3 regions of the Clostridium amazonense genome follow, and region 1 is predicted to be linked to each of the others. Evidence: riboswitches for the same ligand, from Rfam matches in the RefSeq annotation. Region 1 holds a riboswitch; each other region holds the start of a gene.
The links. Region 1 has a riboswitch for magnesium ahead of mgtE (magnesium transporter). Riboswitches for the same ligand answer to the same signal wherever they lie in the genome.
Positions count from the first base shown of each region.

Region 1 (10,956 bases):
GAACTCATACATGATAATATTGTTGGATTATCTCCATTAGGAGAATTTTTAAGTTATAACTTGAAAGAATTTGCACATACAGATATAGCTATGATAAATGGAGAAAATATAAAGGGAAAGTTACAAGAGGGAGCAATTTCAAAAGAGAACATAGTTAGTTTATTTAAAGAGGATACTGAATATAAGAAAATAAATATAAAGGGAAATGAGCTAAAGAAAATTATAGAAAGTGGTATAAAGGAAAAAGGCTGTATTCAATTTTACGGAATAAAAGTAGAATACATTAAATACAAAGATAATAAAATAAATATAAATAATATTAAGGATTTAAACAATAGTAGTATAGACGAAGAAAATATATATAATTGTGTTGTGGATGAAAAATTATTAAAAAAGTTAGATAACAAAAGTTATAAAAAAATAGATGAGTTTTATTTAAATAATGAATGTTTTATAGATTTGCTTTCAGAAAAAATAGGAAAAGAAAAAAATATAGAATATAGTTTTACTAATGCTCTAATAAAATTGGAAATTGATATTGAGAATGAAATGTGTGAAGACGAAAAACAAAATGAAGCAACTAATGAAAAAATAAAAAATTATGAAGATGAAGTAAAAAAATTAGAGAAAAAGGTTAAAAAACAAAATAGTAGTGATAAGATGTTACCGCAAACAGGATGTATTATAGGGGCTAATACATTAATAAAACAGGGCATAATTTTTGCTGTTATAGCAGTTACTATGAAGGAGTTTACAAAAATTAAAAAGTTGAAAAATATGGATTAAAATGATATTATAATTATAAGGTCATTAAAAAGGAGAGCTATATTTAGCTATGCTTTTTATGACCTTTTTTATTTGTGAAATACAATATATTAGTTTTTAGGGGGACAGAAATGAAGGAGTTATTAGACTTATTTTGGACGTTTTTTAGAATTGGAGGTCTTACTTTTGGTGGTGGATATGCAATGCTACCAATGATACAAAAAGAAGTTGTTGAGAAGAGAAAATGGGCAACGGATGAAGAAGTAGTAGATTATTACGCAGTAGGACAATGTACACCAGGAGTTATAGCAGTTAATACTGCAACATTTATAGGATATAAACAAAAAGGAATAGTAGGAGGAATTATTGCAACTTTAGGAGTTATATTTCCATCATTGATTATTATAATGACAATAGCTGCATTTTTGCAGAACTTTGCAGAAATTCAGTGTGTACAATATGCTTTTTCAGGAATTAGAGTTGCAGTAGTTGTATTAGTAATAAATGCAATAATTAAATTGTGGAAAACATCAGTTAAAGATAATATAGGAATTTTTATTGCTATATTATCTTTTATTGTAGTTGCTTTTTTAAAGTTATCACCTATATATATAATACTTGCTTCAGGGGCAATTGGATTATTATTAAAAGGAAGTAAGAGGTAAGAAAAATGATATACATAAAGTTATTTATAGAGTTTTTTAAGATAGGATTATTTTCAATCGGTGGAGGATTAGCAACACTTCCATTCTTGTATGATTTAGCGAATAAATATACATGGTTTGATAAAAAAATGATTGTAAATATGGTGGCAGTTTCAGAATCTACACCAGGTCCAATAGGAGTAAATATGGCAACATTTGCTGGATTTCATTCAGGTGGGATATTTGGAGGTGTTTTGGCAACTATAGGTCTTGTTGCACCATCAATAATAATAATAATAACTATTGCACACTTTTTAGAAAAGTTTAAAGAGAGTGAATATGTAAAATCAGTATTTTATGGACTAAGACCAGCAGTTACTGGACTTATAGCAGCAGCAGGATTTGAAGTCTTAAAAATTGCTATATTAAATTTAGATAAATTCAAAGAGTTTGGACAAATTAGAAATTTAATTAATATGAAAGCTACAATACTACTAGTAATATTATTGTATTTGACTAATAAATATAAAAAACATCCCATTGTATACATAGGATTAGCCGCTGTAATTGGGGTTGTGTTTAAATTCTAAAATTTATAAAATAATTTAATATATTTAAGAGCAAGTTTAATTATAAATTTGCTCTTTTTATAAGCTAAATAATATATAATTATTTAAAAAAATACAAAATATTATAAAAAATATACAAAATTTAAAACAAATATTTAATTTTAAAGTTAATAAGTTGTATATACACTTGTAAAATATTATAATTAATTTAATATATGTAAAATAATTTCAATACTATATAATAAAATTCTATTTTAATATTTTGTGTTCTGGTACTAATTTATAATTTAAATTTATGAAGATAGCAGGAGGTAAAGTGTTTTGGGTGGGGAGAATTTTAGAGAGATACTAGAGGTCAGTCCTATTAATTATTTTTATTGTGAGGTTATAAAAAATAGCACTGGACAGATTAAAGACATTATTGTAATTGAAAGCAATTATAGAAATTTTAGCAATGAAAAGGATCTAGAGATATTACCAAAAACATTTAAAGATAACAATATAAATTTGATTGAAATTATAAAAAAAGTATTAAAAAATGGAAAGTATAAATATGGAGAATTAGAATTTACGAAATTATCAGAAAAAAGAATTGTTATATGGGGAAATATATTTAATCTATTTAGTGAAAATAATTTAGTTAATAATGAGTGTTTTAGCAAAAATCTTTTTAATTGCATTCCAACATCTATTTTTTTAAAAGATATGGAGGGACGATATGTTTTTTTCAATAAAGCATTAGAAAAGCATCTAGCATTAAAAGAATCAGATATATTATGGAAAAAAGATAATGAAATACCTTTATTAAAAAGTGATGCAGAAGCATTTGAAAGAACTGATAAAATTGTAATTGAAAATCGAATGAATATAAAGTTTGAACAGAAACTTTATAACAATAAAGGAATAAAACATTTAGAAGAATGTATTAAAAGTCCATTTATAGATGAATATAATAATGTAAGAGGAGTTGTTGGAATAATTAGAGATATATCTAAACAAAAAGAGTTTGAAAAGCGAATGAAGCGAAAAGAAGAGGTAATCAGGGAGATATTCGACAACATTCAAGATGCAATAATATTTAGCTCTAAAGAAGAGATATTATATGCAAACGAAGCTTATGAAAGATTAACTGGATTAAATTATAATAAGGTAAAAGGTTATAATAGCATAGAAATTTTAAAACAATGTATATACGATGAAGATAAGTGGATTTTAGATAATTATGATTATAAAAATGAATTTGAATGTAAATTTAGAATAATAAAATCAGATAATAAAATAAAATGGATTTGGTTTAAGGCAAATCCAATTAAAAATGAAAGTGGAAAAATTGTTAGGAGAGTAGAAGTTTTAACAGATATTACATTTGAAAAAAAACAACAGTTAGAATTAGAAGAATTAAGAACAGAATTTTTTGCTAATTTATCTCATGAATTTAGAACTCCAATAAATTTAATGTCTAGTGCAATACAGATATTAATGTTAAAATTGCAACACGATCAGGTAGAAGATAAAGAAAAATATATGGAGTATATATTTATATGTAAAAAGAATATTTTTAGATTATTAAAGTTAATAAATAATTTAACAGATTCAACAAAACTAAGTGCAGGATATCTTGAATATACTCCTGAAAACTATGATATAGTAAATTTTATTGAGGATATTTGTTTATCAGTTGCAGAATTTGCTAAAAATCATGAAATAAATGTGATATTTGATACTGAAATAGAAGAAAAAATTATAAGTTTTGACTTAGAAAAGATGGAAAGAATAATGCTAAATTTACTTTCAAATTCAATAAAGTTTGGGAAAAAGGGTGGTAATATAACTGTACTAATACAAGAGGGTAAAGACTTTATAAAAATATCTGTTGAGGATGATGGGTTAGGAATACCTAAAGATAAAATTGATTTTATTTTTGATAGGTTTAAAAATATTAACAACAGACTTACTAAAGTCAATGAAGGAAGTGGCATAGGTCTTTATATAGTAAAAGCATTAGTGGAACTCCATAATGGGAAAATAGAAGTTGATACAGAATTTGGAGTAGGTTCAAAATTTACTATTACGATACCAAACTTATTAAATGAATATAGTGATGAAGCATATGAATTATATAAATCTAAAAAATTCTCACTCAGTAAGATGGATGTAGAATTTTCGGATATATATATTAATTAATTAAAAATAATTGACATATTTAAGCTAAAGCAATAATATGAAGTGAGGATAAAAAAATAACTGTTAGGTGAGGTTCCTATAAAGAAATATGCTACTGCCCAGAAAAATCGAGAGATTCCAACGGGTTAGCAGAAGTTATCGATAAGGTAATTTTTAATGTAGCTGGCTAGTTTGTCTACGCTTTATAGTGCCAAAGCTCCACAGATAGAGAGTTATAGGACTTTTTAGTGTGAGCTAAAAAGTCTTTTATAGTTTGTTTCTAATTTTATTTTAAGAAAGTGTGGTGGTATAAATGGAATCTGGTCCTCATAGTCAGACGTGTTCTAGGGAAAGATATATTAAGCTAGAGGAAGATAGTACGGACATTTATATCACGATTTCCTTTAGCAAATAAGGGAGGAAAAACATGAATATTGAAATAGATAAGGAGAATTTAAAAGAATTTTTACTTTACTCATCATTAGAAGAGATAAATGAAAATATTGAAGATATTCATCCAGCTGATATTTTAGATGTTATACATGAGAATGAAGAATTAATTTGGGATATATTAGGCAAAATACCAGAGTGGATGATAGCACAAATTATAGATGAAGAAGAAGATGACGATAAGAAATTTGAAATATTAAATAAGTTTCCAGAAAGTAAACAAAGAAAAATTGTTGAAGATATGTCATCAGATGAATTAGCAGACTTGTTAGGTACATTAGATGAAGAACAAAGTAATAAACTCTTAGGTATAATGCCCAAAGAAGATGCAGAAGATGTAAGACAACTGTTAACATATGATCCAGATACTGCTGGTGGAATAATGGCAACGGAGTTCATATCAATTAATGAAAGTATGTGTGTAAAAGAAACATTAAAATATCTTCAAGAAGTAGCTCCGGATGCAGAAACAGCATATTATATGTATGTTATAGATAATAATGAGATGTTAAAAGGTGTTGTTTCTTTAAGAGAAATTGTTGTAAGCCCTTTTGATACTCCAATTTCAGAAATAATAAATACCAATGTAATAAGCTTAACTTATGATATGGATCAAGAAGAAGTTGCACATATGTTCGAGAAGTATGGATTCTTACTTATGCCAGTTGTTGACCATAATGATAAGATGCTTGGGATAGTTACCGTTGATGATATTATGGAAATATTAAGAGATGAAACAACAGAAGATATTCACCGTCTTGCAGGTATGGATGAAGGTGAAAAAGTAAATGGTACTATGATTGAATCAGTTAAAAGTAGACTTCCATGGTTATTTGTAAATCTAGTAACAGCAATTATAGCATCGAGTGTAGTAAATTTATTTCAAGGAACAATCAGTGAAGTTGTTATTTTAGCTACATTTATGCCTATTGTTGCTGGAATGGGTGGTAATGCAGGAACACAAACATTAACACTTATTGTAAGAGGTATTGCATTAGGAGAATTAACTGGAGAAAATTCAAGGAAAATATTTTTTAAAGAGTTAGGTGTGGGATTTACTAATGGGATTTCAGTTGGTCTAGTAGCTGCATTGATTGGAATGATTTGGGCAGGAAAGCCTATTTTTGGATTAGTACTTGGCACAGCTATGATATTAAATATGACAGCAGCGACAACAGCAGGTTTTTTAGTTCCAGTTATACTTAAAAAATTAAAAGTAGATCCAGCTTTAGCATCAGCTGTATTTGTTACAACATGTACAGATGTTTTAGGATTCTTTTTCTTTTTAGGATTATCAACAGTATTTATACAATATTTAATATAAAATATGAAAAATGAAAGTTTTGATATGAAACTTTCTTTTTTTATTTAAAAAGACATTATTTAATTTTTTATTTGTCTTCTTATATAGGGTTCCAAGCTGAAAAATGAAATTATTCAAATATTAAATGAGAATAGTAGTATTCCAAGAAACAGTAATTATTTAAAACGTTATTCATAAAAATCTCAAAGAAACTCTAATAAATTTGCCATTTTATTTCCAAGACTAAACGGCTGAATCGACGTCCTGTCTAGGCAGTCGCTGAACCCGTCCTTGGGTTCAGGTCTTGAAAATAAAACACAAATTAATAAGATTTTCTAAATCAATTTTTAAAGAAATACTAATTTAAATAATTCCTGTTTCTTGATGAAATAAAAAAGTTTTTCAATTGATAAATGTGTTATTTGGAATTTGAACTTGTAACCCTATATAGGGTTACAAGCTAAAAATTGAAATTAATCTTATTTCAATTGAGAATTCTAATTAATTTAATGGAAAATTGAAAGTTGAAAATGAATGTAAAAATTGGATTTCCAATTTTAAAAAATTATTTTTTATTAGATTTGCAGAGCAAATTAGTTGAAAACAATATAAAAACGTAGTTTTTATGTATTTTTATTTTAAATATTAGGAATGAAATGAATAATATTAACTATAACTGTCAATTGTCAACTGATTCCCAATATAAATATAGCAATAAACTGTAAGATTAGTACTATTATTTGAGAAAAACATTACTTTAAATTTGAAATTGGAACCCTATAAGTGAAATTAATATTAATTTTCAATTTAGCACTAATTATAGTAAAATAGGCTTATAAAATCTTTATTGGGATGAGGAGGGGGAAATGAATAAAATATTGAAAAAGTCTATTGGTAATATAGTTAAGGCAACATATAAAATAGGTGCTTTAAAAAGTCGCAAAACAGGTATTAAATTAGTTTCAAAAGAAGCTTTGTATGGTATAAAAATAGCGACTAAAGTTAATAAAATAAAGAGAAGTTTAAAATAGGGAGAGAGAAAAGTGAAGGTTGGAAAAATAATTTTTAATTTAGTTGTAATTTTACTGCTGTGTGCAGGTATAGCAATGGTTGGAATTGGTATTAACAATAAGTCTAAAACACAGAAAGCTCAAAATGAATATAAAGAGGCTTTTGAGAAGGGTGTGGATGAAGGAAAGGTACAAGATGAAAGTATTATTTGTATGTTAGAAATACCTAAAATTAATCTAAGTGTTGTTGTAAGAGAAGGAACTGAAGATGGAACTTTAGCATATGCAGTAGGGCATTTTGAAGATACAGCTATGCCAGGTGAAAAAGGAAATTTTGCAGTGGCAGGACATAGAAATTACACAACAGGAGAATTCTTTTTAAAAATTAATGAACTAGTTAAAGGTGATGAGATTAAAGTTACAACATATGAAAATAACTACACATACATAGTAACAGATAGTGAAACTGTAGCACCTAATAATATGGATGTGTTAAAAGAAACAGAAGGTGCAACTATAACATTAGTAACATGTAATGATGACGGAAGTGAAAGATTAATAGTTAGAGGAAATTTAAAATAGGTTAAGAGATTAAGTTGGAAAATGATAAAAACAAAAGAAAGGAGTTATAAATGGAAGAGAATTTAGGCGATTTTGTTCATTTGCATGTTCATACAGGATATAGTCTTTTAGATGGTTCAGGAAAGATTGATAAGCTAGTAAAAAGAGCTAAGGAATTAGGTATGAAGAGTTTAGCAATAACTGACCATGGTGTGATGTATGGATGTGTGGATTTTTATAAAGCTGCAAAAGATGTTGGGATTAAGCCTATTATTGGATGTGAAATATATGTATCATCAAATTCAATGTTCATTAAAGATAATAGAACAGAGAATAAGACCAATCATTTAGTTTTACTTGTGAAAAATGAAAAAGGTTATGAAAATCTAATGGAAATAGTTTCAAAAGCATCAATAGAAGGATTTTATTATAAACCTAGAGTTGATCATGAGTTTTTAGAAAGTCATAGCGAAGGATTAATTGCATTAAGTGCATGTTTAGGTGGGGAAGTACAATCACACTTATTAAAAAATAATAAAGAAAAAGCAAAAGAAGCGGCATTAAGGTTTAAAAAAATCTTTAAAGAGGGATTTTACCTAGAGCTTCAATATCATAACTTACAAGAACAATTAAAAGTAAATGAGATGCTTATAGAACTTTCGAAAGAATGTGATATACCACTTGTATGTACAAATGATGTGCATTACATAAATGAAAAAGATGCTAAATCCCATGATGTACTACTTTGTATACAGACAGGAAAAGTAGTTGAAGATAAAGATAGGATGAGATATCCTTCTAATCAATTCTATTTAAAATCTCCAGATGAAATGAAAAAAGTATTTGGATATATACCAGAGGCATTAGAAAATACAGTTAAAATAGCTGAGGAATGCAATTTTGATTATGAATTTCATAAGTCAAAGCTCCCAAAGTTTCCATTGCCAGAAGGTACTGATGCATATGAGTATTTAAAAAAGGAATGTTATGTTGGATTAATAGAACGATATGATTCCTTTAAGGAACTTAGAGGAAGAGAATATGATTTTGATGCTGTATTAAAAATTGGAGCAGAAAATTCTGAAGCAAAAAACCTTATTGACAGACTTGAATATGAGCTTGGCATAATAAAACAAATGGGATATGTAGATTATTTCTTAATTGTTTGGGATTTTATAAAATATGCAAATGATAATGGAGTGCCAACAGGACCAGGACGGGGCTCGGCTGCAGGAGCAATAGTAGCATATACTTTAGGAATAACTAAAATTGATCCAATTAAATATGGATTGATATTTGAAAGATTTTTAAACCCAGAAAGAGTTAGTATGCCAGATATTGATTCGGATTTTTGTTATGAAGGAAGACAAAAAGTTATAGATTATGTTGTTGAAAAGTATGGAAAAAACAATGTATCACAAATTATAACTTTTGGAACTATGGCACCTAGAGCAGGAATTAGAGATGTTGGAAGAGCTATGAATTATCCATATGCAGAAGTAGATAGAATAGCCAAAATGATTCCAACAGTTTTAAATATAACTATTGATAAAGCATTAGAGATGAATCCAGAGCTAAAGGAAGCTTATGATAATGAAGAAAGAGTCAAAGAACTTATAGATATAGCTAGAGATTTAGAAGGTCTTCCAAGGCATAGTTCAACACATGCAGCAGGAGTTGTTATAGCATCAAAACCACTTGTAAATTATGTTCCACTTCAAAAAAATGAGGATATGATAGTAACACAATTTACAATGGGTACACTAGAAGAACTTGGACTTTTAAAAATGGATTTCCTTGGTTTAAGAACTTTAACTGTAATGAGAGATTGCTTAAGAATTATAAAGAAAAATAAAGGAATTGATATTGACTTAGACAAGATAGATTTTGACGATCATAATGTATATAAAATGATTGGAGAAGGAAAAACAGTTGGAGTATTTCAATTAGAGTCAGCTGGTATGACAAGTTTCATGAAGGAATTAAAGCCAGATTCACTAGAGGATATCATAGCTGGAATAAGTCTTTATAGACCAGGTCCAATGGCTGAAATTCCTAGATATATAGAGAGTAAGAAAAATCCTGATAATGTTAAATATGAAACTAAAGAGTTAGAAGATATACTTGACGTAACTTATGGAGTTATGGTTTACCAGGAACAGGTAATGGAAATAGTTAGAAAGTTAGGTGGGTATTCTTTAGGTAGAAGTGATATGGTTAGAAGAGCCATGTCTAAGAAAAAACATAAAGTAATGGAAGAAGAGCGAAAAAACTTTATTTATGGAATTGTAGATGAAGATGGAAACATAGAAGTACCAGGATGTATTAGAAATGGAATATCTGAAGATGCAGCTAATCGAATATTTGACCAAATGATGGATTTTGCTTCTTATGCATTTAATAAGAGTCACGCAGCATCATATGCTGTAGTTGGATATCAAACTGCATATTTAATGAGATATTACCCAGCAGAATTTATTGCAGCTATGCTAAATTCAGTTAAGGGAATAAGTGAAAAAGTTGCATTTTATATTAGATTTGCAAATCAACTAGGTATAGATGTATTTCCACCAGATATAAATGAAAGTTATTCTGAGTTTACTGTTAATGAAAATAGTATAAGATTTGGGCTTTCTGCTATAAAAAACGTAGGAGACAATGTTATAAAATCAATAGTTCAAGATAGAGAAGAAAAAGGTAAGTTTGTAGGATTGATGGATTTTTGCAATAAGATAGATACATCTATAGTTAATAAAAGAGCAGTGGAGAGTCTAATAAAAGCAGGTGCTTTTGATTCATTAGGAATATATCGTTCAAAACTATCAGCTGTGTTTGAAAGAGTATTGGAAGGTATAAACAATGAAAGAAAAAGAAATGTAAAAGGGCAATTAAGCTTGTTTAATGATATTTTGGAAGATGATAAGCCGGAGGAAGTTGAATTCCCTAATATAAAAGAATTCAATAAAAGGGCATTACTGGCTATGGAAAAAGAAATGACAGGAATATACCTTACAGGACATCCATTAGATGATTACGAAAATTCATTGAAAATGCAAACAAGTCATAAAATATCTGATTTGCTTAAAGATGAGGCTTTGGAAGAAGAAGCTTTAGATGATGAAGTTGAAATACAAGAAAGTAATATGAAAGTAAATGATGGAGATAAAGTTGTAGTTGGTGGGTTAATATCAACAGTAAGTAGAAAAATAACAAAAAATAATACAATGATGGCATTTTTGACGTTAGAAGATATATATGGTTCTATAGAAGTTGTTGTATTTCCCAAAACCTTTGATAAATGTAGAAATATGATAAATGAAGATGAAGTAGTTCTAATTAAGGGAAGAGTAGCAGTAAGAGAAGATGAACAAAATAAGATTTTGTGTGAAGAAATAACACCATTAATTAATATAGGAAAAGATAAAATCTATATATTAATTGAGAATAAGGATAAATTAAAAGATACAACTTCACTTATAAAGCAGGAATTT
Region 1 is NZ_JBWKMH010000010.1:312,828-323,783, forward strand. It holds gene AC07E4_RS05885 (5'-nucleotidase C-terminal domain-containing protein) at 1-786, shown strand, start outside; gene AC07E4_RS05890 (chromate transporter) at 897-1,430, shown strand; gene AC07E4_RS05895 (chromate transporter) at 1,436-1,999, shown strand; gene AC07E4_RS05900 (sensor histidine kinase) at 2,300-4,162, shown strand; M-box (ykoK) riboswitch at 4,215-4,378, shown strand; gene mgtE (magnesium transporter) at 4,569-5,915, shown strand; gene AC07E4_RS05910 (hypothetical protein) at 6,761-6,925, shown strand; gene AC07E4_RS05915 (class D sortase) at 6,938-7,486, shown strand; gene AC07E4_RS05920 (DNA polymerase III subunit alpha) at 7,537-10,956, shown strand, end outside.

Region 2 (10,956 bases), on a different contig from region 1:
ATAGATGGTGGAATTCATAGAAGACTTCCAGTAAAAACAAATGGAGCAATTCCTAAGGAACTAAACTTTAAATGTATGGAGCTTTTAAATGAAATTGAAGTTAAATCACCAGTTAAAGTTGGAGATATAATAATTAAAAATGTGTTAAACACAGGAATAGATTTAATAGCTACAAGAAATATGTAGTCTAAGTTAATTTGAAATTTTATAGGGTTATGAGTTTATAAAAATAAATTCATAATCCTATATTTACTTGGTGGAATTATAAGTATAGAATCATTCAATTTATTTGATTTTAAATAGTAGAATAAGATTTAAATTCCAATAAACTATAAAAAATTATAAAAATTTTTTCCAAATGTCACGAAAATGTCAAAAATAATTGATTATTGTTGAATATTAAGTTATTATTGAATATGTGACAATTTTAAATTTAATTAGCATTAAATTAGTATGTATGACCTAATTTATGCTTTATTTTTTTATAGATGGTTTATTTAAACATTATAAAACAATTTTATAATCAAATCGGGATTTAGAGGGTTCCAAGTTGGCTTAAACTATTCATTCAAAAACTTGGACACCCGAAATAGTGAGACATGCTCAAAGCTACTTTTAATTCAATAATGCATCTTATAAGTTAGAAGGATTTTAGGTTTATGTATAAATTTAAATAAGAGCTTGTCTATCTATACAAATAGTATTTTAAGGTATTTATAGGAGGAAGAGAATGGATAAGGATAACAATTCATACGTATTGGTACTTGGAATATCAATAATAGATATTTTAGGATTTTGCGGTAATAAATATAAACCGTCAGATTCAATACCAGGTAACATAAAAGTATCTTTCGGTGGTGTTTGTAGAAATATAGCAGAGAATTTAGCAAGAGTAGATGTTAATACTCAATTTATATCTGTTGTAGGCGACGACAAAAATGGTAAAGATATATTAGATCATTCTAAACAAATAGGATACTGTATGGAGAATTCACTAGTTCTAGAAAACAGCAGTACACCAACATACATGGCAATTTTAAATGAAGATGGCGAGATGATGTCAGCGGTAGTAGACATGGAGAGTGCCAATAAATTAGATGAGGAATTTATTAATTCTAAAGCAGACATAATTAGAAACTCTGAATATACAATTGTTGATTCAGATAATCCAAAATTATTAGAATACATATTAAAAAAATTTGAAGGGGAAACTAATTTTATATTAGATCCTATATCTTCAGCAAAGGCTGAAAGAATAAAACACTTAATACCATATTTTCATACTATAAAACCAAATAGATATGAAGCGGAAGCTTTATGTGGATTTAAAATAAAAAATATGGAAGATGCTAAAATGGCAGGAAAATGCCTACTTCAAAAAGGCGTAAAAAATGTATTTATAAGTTTAGATGCTGATGGCGTTTATTATTGCAACAATGAATGTTGTGGTCTTGTAAAAAGTGAACAAGTTAAAGTGAAAAATGTTACAGGTGCGGGAGATTCATTTGTTTCAGGAATAGCGTATGGATATATGCATAATCTTTCTATGGATGATATAGTTAAAACAGCAATAGCTATGTCTATTATAACTATAAGACATGAAGAAACTATAAATCCTAATATGAGTATAGAATTAGTACAAAAAACAATAGAAGAATTACAATGGAATTAAATTTATACATAAGAAAAGCAAGGCAAAACTAGAAATATAGTCTAGTTTTGCCTTGCTTTTTAATATGGTTTAAAGAATATTAAAAGAACAATATAAGCAAAATAAATTTAAATATTTTAACAAAAATTCATTGACATATTTAAGGGTAAAGGAGTATTATAATATTAACAATTGAACAATCGTTCATATGTTCAATTATGGAGGTGGGAAAATATGATGAAAAAGTTAAATCTCGAAAATTTGCATTGTGCAAATTGTGCTTCAAAAATAGAAAATAAACTTAAGAAGTTAGATAATATAAAAGATATTTCAGTTAATTTCATGAATAAAAATATGGTTTTTGAATTAGAGAATAACGATTTATATAATGAAACATTAGTTAATATAAAAAGTGTTGTAAAAAAAATAGAACCAGATGTAAATGTAGTAGAAGTAAAAACAAAGAAAATTTCTAATACAAATAAGCAAGGCAAAAATATAATAAGTGCTTCTTTTGTAAAGAATAAAAATATAGAACATCATCATGAGAGTTGTGGGTGTAATGGAGAACATCATAGCCATAATAACGAAGAATGTGGATGTGGAGAAGAACATTATCATTCTCATGAAGGCTGTGGATGTGGTGAAAAACATGATCATGATAGTGAAGCTTGCTGTTGTGGACATGACCATAATGAAAGTCATGAGCATAGTCATGATGGATGTTCATGTGGAATAGCACATGATGAAGTGTCCAGTATAAGCATAAAAGAAATAAAGAAAAATAAAGTTGAATTAGTATTAGAAGGCTTAGATTGTGCAAATTGTGCATCAAAAATAGAAAATAGGGTTAAAAATATTGTAGAGGTAAAAGAAGCAACATTAAACTTTATGAATAAGACTCTTATATATCAATATAATGATGAAAAAAATGTATCTAAGATAAATGATGAAATAAAAGCTATAGTTAAAAAGCTAGAACCAGATGTTAAAGTAATAGAAAAGAGTGAAGTTAAAGAGAAAAAAGAAGAAGTGAAAAGCAAAGGGAAAACTTCAATATATAAAGAAAATAGAAAAGAAATAAATAAAATAATAATAGCAGGAGTAATATTTGCAGTAGGACTTATAGGAAACTTTGATAATACAATAGAATTTGTAATATTCTTAGCTGCATATTTAATAATTGGTGGAGAAATTGTTTTAAGAGCAGTAAAAAATATTTTAAGAGGACAGGTTTTTGATGAAAATTTCTTAATGACAATTGCTACAATAGGTGCATTTGGAATTAAGGAATATCCAGAGGCAGTAGGAGTAATGCTTTTTTATCAAGTAGGAGAGTTATTTCAACATGTTGCAGTAAATAATTCAAGAAAATCAATTTCAAGTTTAATGGATATAAGACCTGATTTTGCAAATTTAAAAAGAGGAAATGAAATAGTTGTTGTATCACCAGAAGAAGTTTCAATAAATGAATTTATTGTAGTTAAACCAGGTGAAAAAGTTCCACTTGATGGAGTGGTAATAGATGGACATACAATGGTTGACACTTCAGCATTAACAGGAGAGTCAATGCCAAGGAGTATAGAAAATGGTGATGAAGTTTTAAGTGGATTTATAAATCAAAGTGGTGTTATAACAGTTAAAGTAACTAAAGATTTTGGAGAATCTACTGTATCAAAGATACTTGATTTAGTTCAAAATGCAAGTAATAGAAAAGCTAAAGCTGAAAACTTTATAACTAAATTTGCTAAGTATTATACACCAATAGTTGTAATATCAGCATTAGCATTAGCAATAATACCACCACTTGTAGTTCAAGGTGAGGTATTCAGTGATTGGCTTTATAGAGCATTAACATTCTTAGTTATATCTTGTCCTTGTGCATTAGTCATATCAATTCCATTAGGATTCTTTGGTGGAATTGGTGCAGCATCTAAGAATGGTATATTAATTAAAGGTAGTAACTACTTAGAAATATTAAAAGATATAGATACTGTTGTATTTGATAAAACTGGAACACTTACAAAAGGCAAGTTTAGTGTAACAGAAGTAAATACTTTTAGTGGATATGATAAAGAAGATTTATTAAAATATGCAGCATATGCTGAAAGTTTTTCTAATCACCCAATAGCATTATCAATAGTTAATGCTTATGGAAAAAATGTAGATAATTCTAAAATAGAAAAACATGAGGATATTGCAGGACACGGAATTATAGCACACGTTGAAGGTCGTGAAGTTATAGCTGGAAATCATAAAATGATGGTTAAAAGCAATATAGATTTTAAGGAAACAGATTCTGTTGGAACTGTTGTATATGTTGCTATTGATAAAATTTGTGTAGGTTCAATAGTTATTGAAGATACAGTTAAAGATGATGCAAAAGAAGCAATATCAAAACTTAAGAAAAATGGTGTTAGAAACACTGTGATGCTAACTGGAGATAATGAAAAAGTAGCATTAAAAGTAGCAAAAGAATTAAATTTAGATAAAGTTTATTATGAATTATTACCTCAAAACAAAGTAGAAAAACTAGAAGAAATAGATAGCAAAAAAGAGAAAAATAAAAAAGTTGCATTTGTTGGTGATGGAATAAATGATGCGCCAGTTCTTGCAAGAGCAGATATAGGAATAGCAATGGGTGGACTTGGTTCAGATGCGGCTATAGAAGCAGCTGATGTTGTTATAATGACAGATGAACCATCTAAAATAGCTACAGCTATTAATATATCAAGAAGAACAAGAAAAATAGTTATTCAGAATATAGTGTTTGCATTAGGAATAAAAATATTATTCTTAGTCCTAGCAGGAATGGGAGTTGCAACAATGTGGGAAGCTGTATTTGCAGACGTAGGAGTTTCAATAATAGCTATACTAAATGCAATGAGAGTTATGGGGTATAAAAAATATTAAGAATATCATATATAAAATGGCTAAATAGAGTATCTATTTAGCCATTTTAATTTTAGTTGTTTTTATGTAATTAAATTGTTATAAAATTATGGAATTTTATTGGTAATATAGAATCAGTAAAGAAATAAAGTGATTAATATAAAATTAAGTATTAATAAATGGGGGGAAATAATGAGGAAGAGAGTAATTTCAATTGGATTGGCATTAGTAATGGCAACAGGTATTACTACTATAGCATTTTCAAAGGAACAAATGAAAAATAGTAGTAATTTGCAAGTAAAAGAAGAAAACATAAAAGATGAAAAAATAGATAACTTTAAAAACATAAGAATAGCTGGAAGAGATAGATTTGAAACAGCTAATAAAATTGCAGATGAATTTTGTAAAACAAATAAAGATTTAGATATTAAGGATGGTATTTATAGTGACACAAAAATTAATAAGATAGATACAGTTATTTTAGTAAATGAGTTTAATCAATATGATGCAGTATGTGCAACTCCACTTTCTAGAGCATATAATGCACCAATTCTTTTAACACATGATGATAATTTACCAGAATCAACTAAAAATCAAATTAAAAAAATGAACATAAAAAAAGTTATAATTGTTGGTGGAGATGGAGTAGTAAAATCTAATATAGAAAAACAATTAAAGAAATATTGTAAAATAAATAAAGAAGATATAGAAAGATATGGTGGTAAAAATAAATATGAAACTTCATTTATAATTGCTCAAAATATTGAAAAAAAACTATCAGAGGATACAGGAAATAAATTAAAATCCATGTTTTTATTTGATGGTGACCAATGGCAACAAGCTATGATAGCAGCACCAATTGCAGCACAAAATTATGTACCTATATTATTAGTTCCAAAAACCATTGAACCAATAAAAGATTTGAAAATTAAAGAATGGTGTAGTGATGTTGGATTAAATGAAATAAATTGTAGGTATTATGGCAATAGAAGTTTAGGAGAAATGTCAAATAATATTCTTAAGGAACTTATTCCAATGAAAACACAATGTGACAATTTTGAAATTGATGGGGGAAATTGGAATAGTACTTATGTTAATCAAATTGGAATCTTAGATGATTTATGGGAGAATGAGTATTTAGATTTATCCGATAAACTAGTATTAGCAAATGGAAATAATTTTGAAGATAGTTTAGTGGTAGGCCCTTTAGTTGCTAAATTGAAATCATATATTATATTATGTGAACCATATGTTCACGGAACAATTGAAGAAGAATATGAATATGAATTAAAGAAGACTATGGAACAAGGAAACGTTTTAGAGGAAGATATAAAGGATATCAATAAACTTATAGATTTAATTACAAAAGACTTATGCAAAAATGTAAAGAAGACTTATTATGTAGGTAATGAAATTAATCTACCATATGACGCTAAACATATGATTGAAGACTAATTTTATAAATAAAAAATACCTCTTATGTAAAATTAAATTTTAATCTATAAAATTAGTTTTACACTAGAGGTATTTTTATAATTAATAAATTTTAATTCATAATACAATCATTAAATTATAGCCAACTGTTAAATTTTTTTATATATAATGTTTTTACAAATTGTGTTACTATGCAGTAAAAGAATAAAATACCTATAAGCCATGGAAAATAAGATAATGGTAAAGGTTGCAATCCTATTGAAGCACCAAAGCTTGTAAATGGAATATAGATGCCAGATATCATTATAAAGACTGTTAATAAAAGAACAGGAGTTGTAGCTCTACTTTGAATAAATGGTATTTTTTTAGTCCTAATCATATGCACTATAAGTGTTTGTGATAGTAGCCCCTCAACAAACCAGCCTGATTGGAATAAAGATTGCATTTCTGGAACATTTGCCTTAAATACAAACCACATAACAAGGAAAGTAGTTATATCAAATATAGAACTTATTGGTCCTACAAATATCATAAATCTTCCTATGTCATCTGCATTCCATTTTTTCGGTGTTCTTAAATATTCTTTATCCATAGTGTCCCATGGAATAGCTATTTGAGAAATATCATAGAAAAGATTTTGTAATAAAAGGTGTATAGGAAGCATAGGCAAAAATGGTAAAAATGCACTTGCAACTAATACACTAAATACATTACCTAAGTTTGAGCTTGCAGTCATTTTTATATATTTTATTATATTACCAAAGATTTTTCTGCCTTCTATAACACCTTCTTCTAAAACCATTAAACTTTTTTCAAGCAAGATTATATCAGCAGATTCTTTTGCTATATCCACAGCAGTATCAACAGATATACCAACATCTGACTGACGAAGAGCTGCAGCATCATTAATACCATCACCCATATAACCAACAGTATGACCTTTATCTTGAAGTATTTTAATTATTCGTGATTTTTGAAGAGGTGAAAGCTTAGCAAAAATATTAGTGGTGTCTACTATAGAAGATAATTTTTCATCACTCATATTATCTAATTCTGTACCAAGAACTACGTTACTAACTTCTAGACCAACTTGTGAACATATTTTTTTAGTTACTGAATCATTATCACCTGTTAATACTTTTACTTCTACACCATTATTGTGTAATGCTTTTATTGCAGCTGTTGCAGATTCTTTTGGTGGATCTAAAAATCCAATATAACCCATAAGAACCATGTCACTTTCATCACTTACGCTAAAGTTACTTTCATCTGGAATGTTATTTTTCTGTGCAACTGCAATAACTCTCATACCATCACTGTTTAGTTTTTCTACCATACTTAGAACTTTGTTTTTTATTTTATCAGTAAGTTCCACAACCTCACCTTTATATTCAGCATAGGAACAACTTGCAAGCATCTCCTCAACAGCACCCTTTGTTATAAGTTGTCTTTTTCCTTCATGGTTTTTTAAAACTACAGACATTCTTCTTCTAGAAAAATCAAATGGGATTTCATCTACTTTTATATAATCTTTTTCAAGTTTATTAAATCCATTAGTTAGTCCATGTTCTAAAATTGCAACATCCATTAAATTACGTAAACCTGTTTGATAAAAACTATTTAAATAACCATGTCGTAAAACTCTTAAATCCTCTTCACCATGTATATTTAAATGTCTTTCAACAACTATTTTATCGCAAGTTAAGGTACCTGTTTTATCAGTACATAATACATCCATTGCTCCAAAATTTTGTATGGCATCAAGTTTCTTTACTACAGTTTTATGTTTTGCCATAACAACAGCACCTTTTGCAAGGTTGGTTGTAACAATCATTGGGAGCATCTCAGGAGTAAGACCTACAGCAATTGAGATTGCAAAAATTAGTGCTTCTAACCAATCTCCTTTTGTAAATCCATTTATAAAAAAGACTATAGGAACCATTATAAGCATAAATTTTATAAGTAATACACTTACACTATTTACTCCCTTTTCAAAACTAGTTTGAGATTTAGTTCCTGACAAAGTTAATGCCATTGAACCCAAGTAAGTGTCGTTTCCAGTGGCTACAACAACAGCTATTGCACTTCCACTTATAATATTAGTACCTAATAAACACATATTATCAAGGTCAGTAACAGTTAAATCTTTAGTATCATTTTTTACTGTTGCATATTTCTCCACAGGTTCAGACTCACCAGTTAAAGAAGATTGACTAATAAATAAGTCTTTGCTAGTTATTAGCCTTACATCAGCAGGTATCATATCTCCAGCTGCAAGATATACTATATCTCCAGGCACTATGTCTGTCATGTTTATTTCTTTAACTCCAGATTCGCTTCGACATACAGCAGCAGTTGTTTTTACTAGTGCTTTTAATTGTTGAGCAGCTTTCCCAGATTTGAATTCTTGGAAAAACTGTAGAAGGCCACTTAGTGTTACCATTATTGTTATAACAGCTACAGTTGTAAAATTCCTTTCTGATGAAGGGACAAGTATAACATCTGTAATTAAGGATACTATAGCAAGTACTATTAACACTAAAATAAAAGGATTAATAAAAACTTTAAGTAGTTGAATATACCATGGTGATGGTTTTTCATGGGAAAGTTCATTTAACCCATAAATTTCAGATCTTTTTTCCACTTCTTCTTTAGATAGTCCTTTAAATCCTGTATCTAGACTTTTATAAATTTTGTCTAAATCCATTTTACTAAAATCAAAAATTTTATTTGTGGAGTAATTTGCATTACTTTGTGTGTTCACTTTTCTTCTTCTTATCATAATTCACACCTCCAAATTCTTAAAAAAGGCAATAGAAAATTAAAGGTTAATAAATACATTTTTTAAAAACCTAATGTAATATTTCTATATAGTTTTAGTATTTTTTATATTTATAATACTTGTGAATTGATATTAGTAAAGAAACAGTGAAGATTATATAGATGTGATTCTATTAAATGTATTTACTTTATAACATGAAATTTTATAAGATAAGGCCACATTCTAATTAGTTAAAAAGACTGGATGTGACTAAATAATATATTAAATTTTTGTCATAAAGATGTGAATCTTCACTGTCTAAACTACTACCGCCAACTTCCATTCTTTTTCACCTCCAATATTTTTAAAAATAAAACAAAAAAACTTCGTTAACTTGAACGTAACGAAGGCATATAACAACACTTTCTCGTTCAAGTTTTGGCTCTGCAAGGCAATGAAGTTGCATTAGGTTAAGCCTTCTTTGTTCGGCAAAACCTGCTGACCAGTTCAGAATGTTTCCATACTTTTACGGCAGCAACCCGTATCCTTGTAGTAACCTCACCTACCGAGGTAATATTTATTTATATAAAAAGTATAGCTTTATTTATTTTATATGTCAATCTGAAATTTTTAACAAATTCTAAAATCATCAATATTTTAAAATATCTTAATTAGAATGTTATAGTTATAATAAATTAAACAAAGGCTATATAAATATTATATTTAAAATTGAAAAAAATGTTAAAAAGTTAATAAACAAATTTTAATATATAGTTAGAAAGAGGTATTTGAAATTAATTTATAAAATTTGGATTTCAAATACCTCATGATAAATTATAGATTTTTTAATGAGTCTATAAATACTTTGTTAAATTCATTTAAATTTATTATGCTAGAAGGCATATTAATTTCTTTACCATGTGAATTTATTTTAAGAAGTCCTTTAGATAAGTCACTTATAGAACTTTTTATAGAAATTATTTCATTTTTAAATAATTTAGGATTAGTTATGTATATTGCAGCTGCAACATCCCAGTTACAAAATCCTTTAAATCCAGTTATGGATTCATTTCTTTCACACCATGGCAAAATTTTGTCATATATATAGTTAAGAACTTCAGATTCACTATTTTTAAATTCTTCAAGTTCATTGTGAGAAAATAGTGCTTCCATAGTTGTATGTCCATTTAAAATAGAAATTTTTGCATTAGAATTTATAACATTATATGTGGCTTCGGCATCACATGAAAAGTTCAATTCATTTATAAGCTGACCATCTACAATAAGGGGCTTAGTTATGCCTCCCATTAATACAATTTCTTTTACGTTATCAAAGAAATCATTGTCATAAAGGTATGCACCATAAATATTAGTTAGTGCGCCTGTTGCTAGTACTATTATTTCATGGGGATTCTTTTTAATAGTAGTAGCTAAAAATTTGCTAGCTTCACTAATTCGATTATTTTTATCTTCAGTACCTTTATAAGGGTTTAGATTTAAATTTAAATCCTTTATTAAATCTAATGTAGTTGAATAAACAACATCTAAAGAATTATTTCCATAGGTTAATGTTAAACCTTCAAGACTAATATCTTTTCTACCTAGTAAATATAAAAGCGTAAGCCCATCATCTACATCACAATTAGGAAATCCCATAGTGTTATCACAATCAAAAATTATTTTTTTCATATATAATCTCCATTTCCCGATTTTAATTTTCAATTTGCTTTTTAGCAAGTAGCTTTTTCTTAAAGAATAATGATAATGCAAAAAGAAGAACTAATAGGAGAATAGCTATTAAAAACTCTGGCGATTTAAAATCCAGTGATTTATCTCCTAAATTTGAGAAAATAACTACTCCAGGAATGATACCTATAGCAGTTGCAGCTAGAAAATTTTTGTATTTTATTCCGGATAATCCAGAGCCATAGCTTATAATATCAAATGGAACTAATGGAATTAATCTTAAAATCAAAACAGAGTAAAATTCCCTATGTCCCTTTGATAGAAAATCAAGTTTATGTTTATTTTTAGTAAGTTTTAATATAACATCTTTACCTAAGTAATATGCAATAAAATAAGCTAAACTTCCACCTATTAATGCACCAATCATAGTGTATATTGTACCTTTAACAAGACCAAATGCCATTCCACTAGCAATAGCAAGAACTGAGTCAGGAAAAAATGTTAGTGGTACAAGTGCAAAAAGAATTATGTA
Region 2 is NZ_JBWKMH010000006.1:60,181-71,136, forward strand. It holds gene AC07E4_RS02980 (DUF1667 domain-containing protein) at 1-186, shown strand, start outside; gene AC07E4_RS02985 (carbohydrate kinase family protein) at 731-1,672, shown strand; partial or broken gene AC07E4_RS02990 (heavy-metal-associated domain-containing protein) at 1,889-2,071, shown strand; gene AC07E4_RS02995 (heavy metal translocating P-type ATPase) at 2,426-4,564, shown strand; gene AC07E4_RS03000 (cell wall-binding repeat-containing protein) at 4,736-5,998, shown strand; gene mgtA (magnesium-translocating P-type ATPase) at 6,114-8,759, opposite strand; M-box (ykoK) riboswitch at 9,155-9,315, opposite strand; gene AC07E4_RS03010 (nucleoside hydrolase) at 9,573-10,427, opposite strand; gene AC07E4_RS03015 (TVP38/TMEM64 family protein) at 10,450-10,956, opposite strand, start outside.
Region 2: linked by a shared signal. The riboswitch ahead of mgtA (magnesium-translocating P-type ATPase) and the one ahead of mgtE (magnesium transporter) in region 1 are both predicted to bind magnesium.

Region 3 (10,956 bases), on a different contig from region 1:
TTTTACTAGATTTAAACTTTTTTGTCAACACTTTTTAAAATGTTTTTTAAGTTTATATCTACATCGCTTGGCTTCAATTACTTGTTTGCCTCAGCGACAAGATTTATTATATATAATTTCAGTCTTTAAATTTTTGCTTCTACGGCTTTCTACAAAATTCATCACGGAAATACTTTTATTTTTTCTAATTTCCTTTCATTTTTATCTAATGATACTCCTGGCATAGTTTTTCTTATTTCATAGAAAGAATATATATCTATAATCATATTTTTGCAACTATACTATTATTTTATGCACAAAAAAACAATACACTGCTAAACAATGTATTGTTTTTTATATAAAGTCTTATTATATTCCTAATAAAATGCTAGCTGCGCCAAAATATATAACTAATGCTAATGCATCTACTATTGTTGTTATTAATGGACTTGCCATTATTGCTGGATCCATTTTTAATTTCTTAGCACATATAGGTAATATACAACCTACAACTTTAGCTATAATAACAGTAAAGAATAAAGTTATACAAACAGTTATTGAAACTGCTAATTCAATCTTTTGAAGATAATATATTCTTAAAAAATTTACTAATGCAAGCACACTTCCTACTATTATACTAACTCTTAGTTCCTTCCATACTACCTTTAAAATATCCTTAATTTCTATATCACCTAGAGCTAATCCCCTAATAACTAATGTTGAAGCTTGTGAACCAGCATTTCCACCTGTATCCATAAGCATAGGTATGAATGATGCTAGTATTACAACTGATTGTAGTACATCTTCATACTTTTGAATTATAGCTCCAGTAAATGTAGCTGATATCATAAGAACTAATAACCATATAATCCTATGCTTTGCTAATGAAAATACACTAGTTTTCAAATATTCTTCTTCTGATGGTTCCATTGCTGCCATTTTTTGAAAATCCTCAGTATTCTCTTGTTCTATAATATCTACTATATCATCTATTGTTATTATTCCTACTAATCTATTTTCATTATCTACTACAGGCATAGATGTAAAGTCATATTTTTTAAATCTATCTGCCACTTCCTCTTGATCTTCTAATGTATTACAGTATATAACATTATCATTCATGATATTTTGTAGTAATTCATTATCATCATTTAATATAAGTTCTCTTATTGATAAAACACCCTCAAGTTTTTTATTATCATTTGTAACATAACATATATCTATAGTTTCTTTATTTACACCCGTATTTTTTATATGATTTACAGCTTCTTTTATTGTCATTTCTTTTCTTAAATCCATATATTCAATAGTCATAATACTTCCTGCTGAATTTTCAGGATAACTTAGAAATGTATTTATAAGCTTTCTTTTTCCTTCTTTAGTGTTTTTTAAAACTTTTTTAACTACACTTGCTGGAAGTTCCTCTAGAATATCTACAGTGTCATCCAAAAATAGTTTATCTATTATATTCTTAAGTTCTTCATCATTCATTGATTCTATTAGATATTTAACATCATCTGTACTTAAGTATGAAAAAACATCTGATGATACTTCTTTAGGTAATATCCTGAAAATTATAAGCATAGTCTCACTATCTAACTCTTCTAATAATTGTGCTATATCAACTGGATTTTCTTCTTGCAATAATTTTTGTGCTTCTATAAACCTATTTTCTCTTATTAACTCGATTATTTTTTTGAATTCCATTTCGCAATACCTCCTAATTATAAGGTACTGCCATCCATGCTATATTTAATTTTAATCTATTAAATCATAGAAATTAACTTCTATGGTGACTGCATGAATAGCAGTCCTTTTTATCGTTTTCGATTTACTACTACTGCCATCATCCATGACAGTCACCTCCTTTTTTTAACACACAAAAAAATCTCTCAACTCATAGAGAAGAGAGATTTAACAATCTAAATAAAATATAAACTAATATTAAAAATACTATCTCTCATACTCGTTGAGTTTTAGCTCTGTAAAACGTAGAGAATATTTCTCAGCCACATTAAATAAAACCTTAATTCGATAGTATCTGCTAACCCATTGGTGTCTCTGGACATTTCTGGGCAGTGGCATATTTTAATACAGTAACCTCACCTAACAAGATATATATTTCAATTTATTCAACTAGTTCATAATACTACTATATGTTCATAAAGTAAACATCTATTGGCGATTTTTATAAAATATTTTGTGATCCTTCCAACTTCCATTGATATATAAATACTCTTTACTTATCCCAACTTCTAAAAATCCACAAGATTTTAATACTCCTTGAGATTTTAAATTATCTAAAAGAGTACTTGCTTCTACTCTATGCAAATCTAATTCGTTAAATGCAAATTTCAAAGCAAGTTTAAGTGCCTCTTTAGCATATCCATTTCCTTGTTCATGTTCATCTATTGAATATCCTATAAATCCACTTTTAAAAATGCCCATTACTATATTGCTAATTTTTATTCTTCCACTTAGCTTGTTATCTACATATATCCCAAAATGAGCCTCTTCACCTCTTATAAATTGTTTATAACTCTTAATTAAATCATTTTTTTGTGAATCTAATGTGTAAAAAGACTCTTCACGAGAAGGTTCAAATGGCTCTAAATATTTTCTATTCTTTAAATAATAATCTAATAAATCTTCTCCATCTTCTGGTGTTAAAATTTTTAACGTTATTTTATTGCCTTTTATAATACCTCTTGATGTTATATAATTTGATTCATATAAACTTCTTTCAATTCCAAATATCAATTCATCTTCATTTTTATTGTTACTATTAATTATATTATTTGAAAGTATCCCCTCTAATTCAAACCCTAGATCATTAAAAGCTATAGTACTTAAATCTTCACTACATAAAATATTAACTTTTGCTATTTTATTATTATTAAATAACATTCCCAAAACTAATTTAAGTATATCTTTTACATATTCATCTATATTACTATTTTTATAAAACTTTAATCTTAATGTGCAATTTTTATTATTCTTATCTATTTCGATTATATAAATTCTACCAATTGTTATACCTAATTTATCTTTTATAATATATTGATTTTTACTGCTATTAGATGCAACCAAATCAACTAGACTACCATTACTCATTGTGATTCCCTACCTTAAACTAAAGTTTTTCTATTTTTTCTTGTATTTTTATAAGTTATTATTGAAAAAATTATAGCTATAATTAAACTAATAGGAACCATATAAAAAGCCTTGTGTGTACCTATTAAATCACTAAGATTTCCCATAAACTTATTTAGTATCATATTTATAATACTTGATGTCGTAATAATTATTCCAGACATATATATAGAATTTTCCCTAAAATTAATTCCAATAGTACTTACTACTGTTGGAAATACTATAGAGAAGAATAATCCTGAAATACAAATTAAAAATATAAACTTTCCTCCGATTATAAGGCTTATTGTATATAAAATTAATGCTATAAAAAGAGCTATTATTACACTCTTTAAATGTCCTACCTTTTCAACTATGAATCCTCCAAATAATCTTCCTAATGTTAATAGTATAAAAAATACAGAAAGATATATACTGCTCATCTTATAATCAAACTTATAACTTTCCTGTAGAAAATTTACTAGCCAATTTGCTGTAGCTACTTCTGCAAAAACATAAAATCCCAACGCAAAAGAATAATAGTAAAATAACTTTTCTTTTAATGCATCTTTAATCTTATAATTTTTAACATTATCTATATTGTCTTGTATATTATTTTTAGGTATTTTTATGAAAATAAACATTATAAATGCTAACAAAAATAATACTGATATAAATAAATATATATTTCTCCAACTAACACCTTTGGATAAAACCATTCCTGTTGTTAATTGAGTTATTGTTGATCCTGCACCATAACAAAAATGTGTTAAATTCATAGCTAAAGCTTGAAATCCTATAGAAATCATAGGCACCAAAGTATTTACTGATATTGCAACAAGTGCAATTCCTATGTTTAATATAAATATGCAAATTAAAAACATTAAATATGTTTTAGATATATAAAATAGCAAAGATGAAAATATTATAATTATAAAACCTAGTCCATAAGTCTTTTTTTGTCCTAGTTTTTCACATAATATTCCACCTAAGTAAGTAAATAATACATATGCTATACTGCCAATAAAAAATATATCACCTACTTGTGAATTATTTATAGAAAAACTAGTTTTAAAAGCTGGCACTAAAACACCCTTGATATTATCTACAACAGCAATTAACAGCATTGTTATAAATGCAAAAATTAATACAGATTTATTTTTTCCTTTTGTCAAGAAATCACCACCTCAAATATTAATTATATATTATATATATAGTATATTGAATAGTTAATGTTTATATTTATAATAGAATTTAACCATAATAATGTGAGTAAATATTTATAATAGTATTTTAAATTTATCAGTTATATAATTTATGCATACAAAAAAATCAAATGATTTTATAAATATATATTTTTTATGAAAGGGATGACTTAAATGAATAAAAATAGTGTTTCCAAATTAAAATTAATATTAATGGGTATAGAAAATAGATATACTGAAAATAAAAACATATTTAAAGATATAACAATTTCATATATTTTAGGCTCAAAAAACATTGTATCTTCAGCCAAACTAGATGGAGATGATTTAAAATATAGCATTAATAACTCCATCAAAACAATGTCTATATCAGAATTATTAAGTGATATTTCTAATGATGCAAAATCTTACGATTCAGTTTCTATAATTTATTGTGAACGTGGTGAAACAGTATACATAACTGCTAATGATAAAAATGTTACAATGAAAAATAAGAAGAATGATGAACCTTTAAATGTTAAAAATGATACGAAAAATGAAATTAAATACACAACCACTTCAAATTTATTACCTAATAAGAAATCTTACTTAAAAATTGATGAGTGTAGTAACTTGTTAAAAGAGTTAAATATTTTGAATAACGATATGAAAATTAAAAATGATAAGATGAAAAAGTATATTGAATTAAATGAGTACATAGATATTTTAGAAGATGTATTAGATGATATACCTAATAATAGAATTGTAAATATTATTGATTGCAATTGTAAGAATTCTTATTTACTATTTGTATTGAATTACTATTTAACTGAGACAAAAAGAAGAAAGTGCAACTTTATAGGAATAGATTCATCTACTTCTGAAATTGAAAAATATAAAATTATTGCCTCTAATTTAAATTATAGAAATATGGAGTTTTATGATACTGATATTAATAGCTACAAAACAAAAAAAGAAGTTAATATTTTAATTTCTATAAACAATGTTGGCACTGAATTAGACTCTTCTATTGCTTTAGGAGTTAAATCTAGTGCTGATGTAATTGTATATTTATCTAATCCAGCACTAGAAAACTGTTCAAAGTATACTTATTCACCTTTAAAGCCTATATTAAATCATAAGATTTTTAAAAATAAATTTGGTGAAGTTATTATAGATGGTATGCGAAGTTTACTACTTGAATCTAAAGGTTATACTTTGAAAATTAATGAATACACTCCTATAAATGAAAATTATAAGTACTTAGTTACAAAAGCATTTAAAACTTCTGATGAAAATTTTGATATGTTAAATGAATACATGACATTAATGGGATCTTTAAATATTTATCCAGAATTATATGCTCTTTTAAATGAATGGGATTAAACTTAATATAAATAAAAAAAATAACCTTATATAAAGGTTATTTTTTATTTATTGCTATTTATAAGATCTTTTACAACTTCACTTGCTATAATCATTCCAGCAACAGGTGGAACAAATCCAATACTTGCTGGCGTTGATCTTTTTCTTATTGTAATTTTATTAGTGTTATCTTTAGTGTTATTTTCCTCTTGGTTTGTCTCTGCCTCTGGTGTTATTGGTAATTCTTCTGAGTATAAAACTTTTAATTTTTTAATGCATCTTCTCTTTAATTCACGTCTCATAACTTTTGCCAATGGACATGTTTGTGTCTTATATATGTCTGAAATTTTAAACTTAGTTGGGTCTAGTTTATTTCCTGTTCCCATTGAACTTATAACTTCTATATCATTTTCCTTACAATAACTTATAATATCAAGTTTAGATGTAACAGTGTCTATAGCATCCACTACATAATCTATATCCTTTTTTATAATCTCAGGTATATTTTCCTTTGTAACAAAAACTTGATGTGTAATTACATTACACTCTGGATTTATATCCATTATTCTGTTTTTCATCATTTCAACTTTACTTTTCCCAACGGTTTTGTGATTTGCATGTATTTGTCTATTAATATTACTTATACTAATATCATCATTATCTACTAAAATTAATGTTCCAACTCCGCTCCTTGCTAATGCTTCTGTACAAAAGCTCCCAACACCACCAACGCCGAAAACTAATACCTTACTACTTTTTAATTTTTCTACAGCTTCTTTACCTATTAATCTTTCTGTTCTTGATAACCAATGCTCCATTTATAAAATAACATTCCTTTCGTTGATATAGTAAATTAAATCTACCATATAATTATTTATATAGATATTATACCAATACATTTTCATTATCAATCATATTATATTAATTTATACATGCTTTACTATAACTAATTTAAAATTCCCATTTATTTCAATATAATACCTAAACATATACTTCACTAAATATATTTGTAAATACATTTAATAACATATGAAAAAAAAGATAATGAAACTTAAATTTCATTATCTTTTTTCATTAATTTATGTTTAACTATTTTAATTCATGTACAAAAATACCACTTCTTAATTTTGGTTCAAACCAAGTAGATTTTGGTGGCATAACTTTTCCTGCATCTGCTATATTCATAAGTTCATTTATACTTGTAGGATACATAGAAAATGCAACTTTCATGCCATCATTAACTCTTCTTTCTAATTCCTTTAAGCCTCTTATACCACCTATAAAATCGATTCTATCACTTGTTCTAGGATCTTCTATATTAAGTATTGGTCTTAATAAATTATTTTGAAGTATAGAAACATCTAAGCTATCTACTGGATCTTTTTCATCATAAGTTCCATTTTTAGCAGTTAGTTTATACCATTTATTATCTAGATACATTCCAAATGTACATTTTTCACATGGTTTGTATTGTTCATTATTAGAATGTTCTTCAATAGTGAATTTTTCGCCTACTTTTTTCATAAATTCTTCATTTGAATTTCCATTTAAATCTTTAACTACTCTATTATAATCCATTACATATAAATCCTCTGATGGGAATATAACAGATAAGAAAAAGTTAAATTCTTCTGTACCATCATAGTCTTTAAATTGTTCTCTTCTCATTTTTCCAACTCTTACAGCTGATGCAGCTCTATGATGTCCATCTGCAATATATAGATAATTTACTTTGCTAAATAAATTTTCTAATTTTTCTACAGTATTTTTATCATTTATCACCCATACAATATGTGAAATTCCATCTTCAGCTACAAAATTATATTCTGGTTCCTTTTCTGTCCATTCATTAACTATTTTATCTATTTCACTTACATTTTTATAAGTTAAGAATATTGGACCTGTATTTGCATTACAAAAATCAACATGATTTACTCTATCTTGTTCTTTTTCAGCTCTAGTATTTTCATGCTTCTTTATTATATTATTCATATAATCATCAATTGAGGTACATGCTACTATACCTGTTTGTACTCTTCCGTCCATTATTTGTCTATATATATACATTGATTTTTGTTCATCTTGTATATATATTTTATCTTCTATCATTTTATAAAGATTACTTTTTGCTTTTTCATATACAGATTTATCATATTGATTTATGTTTTTATCCATATCTATTTGTGCTTTATCAACATGTAAAAATGAATATGGATTTTCTTTTACCATTTCTCTAGCTTCTTCTGTATTCATAACATCATACGGTAATGCTGCTACTTTATCTACTAAATTTTTTTGTGGTCTTATACCTTTAAATGGTTTTACAATAGCCATAATTTTTCTCCTTTCGTTTTTTATTTAAAAAATTCTATTATTATTTTTACTATTTCTTCTCCAATTCTAGTTTGAGCTTCTTTAGTTGATGCTCCAATATGAGGTGTTACTGAAACTTTAGCATTATTAATTAACTCAGTATTTTTAGTAGGTTCATCTTCATATACATCTATTCCAGCCCCAGCAATAACTTCATTGTTTAATGCATCAAGTAGAGCCTTTTCATCTACAACTCCACCTCTTGCACAATTTATTAAATATGCACTATTTTTCATCATTGCAAGCTCATCTTTTCCTATAAGTGCCTTACCATTTTGACTTGGAATGTGTAATGATACATAATCAGATCTTTTTAAGATATCTTCTAATGTACAGTATTCATAATTATCAAAGCCTTCAACTTTTCCTCTTCTATTTGTATATAATACTTTCATTCCTAATACTTCTGCTCTCTTAGCAAGTTCTTTCGCTATTCTACCGAAACCTATTAATCCTAAAGTTTTTCCTGATATTTCAGTTCCTTTATATTTCTTTTTATCCCATTTTCCATCTCTCATGGAAACATTAGAAATAGCTATAAATCTTGCTACTGCAAACATATGTGCAAGTGCCAATTCTGCAACAGATGCACTACTTGCATTTGGAGTATTTCTAACAGCTATACCCTTTTCCTCAGCATAAGCTACATCTATATTATCAACACCTACGCCACCACGAATTATAAGTTTTAATTTTCCACCTTCTAAAGCCTTATCTATTATAGGTTTTCTAACTTTTGTTGCACTTCTTACAACTACAACATCAAAGTTTTTTAACTCTTCACCTAACACTTCTGGTTCGTAGAACTGTTCTACAACTTCAAATCCTTTTTCCTTTAATTCTTTTACAGCAGAAGCTGACATTCCATCAGTAACTAGTATTCTAACCATCTTAACCTACCCCCTAAATAATATTAAAAAACATTACCAAAATAGTAATTGATATTATATCTAACTAGAAAATTAATAATTAAGAATGTATAACGTATACATTCTTAATTATTATTAATCTTATATATATTTTTTAAATATAATCTATTATAATCCTAAGATTTCATCGATTGTATTTAATAATTGTTTTAATTCTTCTGGTGTTGTTTCTGCCATATGAGCTATTCTAAATGTCTTATCTTTAAGTTTTCCATAACCATTAGATATTTGATAGCCTCTTTCGCCTAAAGCCTTATTTAATGCAGCAACATCTATTTCTCTTGTATTTTTTATATTAGTAAGTGTGTTAGACATGTATCTTTCATCAGGGAATATTTCGAAATTTTTTCTAGCCCAAGCTCTAACAATTTCAGCTCCCTCAATATGTCTTTTAAATCTATTTTCTAGTCCTTCTTTGTTCATAATTTTATCTAGTTGGTATTCAAGTGCAAACATATGTGATAAAGATGGTGTTGATGGATATTGATAATCCTTCTTTTGAATATAGTTATATAATGATAATAAGTCTAAGTATAATCCTCTATTTGGAACTTGTTTTGCTCTTTCTATTGCTTTTTTAGAAAAAGTACATGCTGACATTCCTGGAGGAAGTCCTATAGCTTTTTGAGTTGATGTGATACAAATGTCAACGCCCCATTCGTCAACTTTTAATTCAGTTCCTGCTGCAGAACTTACTGTATCTAAGCAAAATACTACATCTGGATATTTTTTAACCACTTTACCTATTTCATCTAGTGGATTCATAATTCCTGTAGAAGTTTCATTGTGAGTTACTGTTATTAAGTCATATTTCCCTGTTGATAAAACTTCATCAACTTGTTCTGGTGTTGTTGGAGTTCCCCATTCAACTTCAAACTTATCTGCTGGAACATTATTACTAGTAGCCATTTCATACCATCTATTACCAAATGCTCCTACTGAAAATATTGCAGCTCTTTTTGCTGTGCAAGAACGTACAGCCCCTTCCATTAAACCACTACCTGAAGTTGTTGAAAGTAATATTTCTTCCTCTGTACCAAAAATTTTTCTTAGGTTATCACTTATTGATCTTTGTATTCTTGAAGCATCTTTACTTCTGTGTCCAATCATAGGTGTAGCCATTTTTTCAAGTACATCTGGAGCTACTTCAACAGGTCCAGGTATAAATAATTTCTTATGCATAACAAACCCTCCAAAACTTAATAAATATTTTATAGTCCCCTTTATATCTTTAAATCACTTTTATTTTATCACTTACCATAATTTCCATCAAGTTCAAATATTTATAATTTATTAAATTTATTAAATATTTTAAATATTTCGTTAGTTTGTTAATCTTATTAAATTTCTTTTTTAATTTTTAGTTTGTTCTTATCTTTTTATATACTTCATCAAATAAGTCTTTAGTGCATTTTCCCCAAACATAATTTTTACATGTATCACAACTTTGACTATTTCCTACTGAACTTAACATAGAATATGCATGTCTCCCACTATATCCATGACAATTTTGTGCAATTCTCATTTTCAATTCTTCATTTACCATTTTACATATCCTCCTTATAAATTTATTAATTATTATTTGCTTATTTGCAAAAAAAAATTAGTAGAAAGTTCTTTTCTACTAATTTAGTATTTTTATATTTAGTTTTAAAATTCAACTATAGATTCTGTTTCTCTACAATATTTTGTTATCCTACATTGACTTAAATTTCTTGGACAATTTCTACACATACAATTAGCTTCTTTACCATTGCATCTCTTTTCCAAGTACTCAGGACATTTTCTACAGTTAAAAACCACTATATCTGCAACCATTTATTCTCTTTCATCACCTTCCAGCTCGTATCTCTTTCTATGAGCTATCATAATTTCATTTAATATTTCTCCAGTATTAGGTGGTGTGTATGTTATTGCATTTGCACCTGCTCTTATAGTTTCTCTTATACTTTCTTCTGTTGGGCCACCTGTTGCCATTATTGGAAATTCTGGAT
Region 3 is NZ_JBWKMH010000016.1:4,069-15,024, reverse strand. It holds gene mgtE (magnesium transporter) at 349-1,686, opposite strand; M-box (ykoK) riboswitch at 1,934-2,100, opposite strand; gene AC07E4_RS07855 (GNAT family N-acetyltransferase) at 2,155-3,093, opposite strand; gene AC07E4_RS07850 (MFS transporter) at 3,108-4,286, opposite strand; gene AC07E4_RS07845 (methyltransferase) at 4,491-5,681, shown strand; gene AC07E4_RS07840 (tRNA threonylcarbamoyladenosine dehydratase) at 5,726-6,478, opposite strand; gene AC07E4_RS07835 (DUF1015 domain-containing protein) at 6,750-7,994, opposite strand; gene AC07E4_RS07830 (D-2-hydroxyacid dehydrogenase) at 8,015-8,923, opposite strand; gene AC07E4_RS07825 (pyridoxal-phosphate-dependent aminotransferase family protein) at 9,071-10,144, opposite strand; gene AC07E4_RS07820 (hypothetical protein) at 10,323-10,508, opposite strand; gene AC07E4_RS07815 (hypothetical protein) at 10,613-10,780, opposite strand; gene AC07E4_RS07810 (beta/alpha barrel domain-containing protein) at 10,781-10,956, opposite strand, start outside.
Region 3: linked by a shared signal. The riboswitch ahead of mgtE (magnesium transporter) and the one ahead of mgtE (magnesium transporter) in region 1 are both predicted to bind magnesium.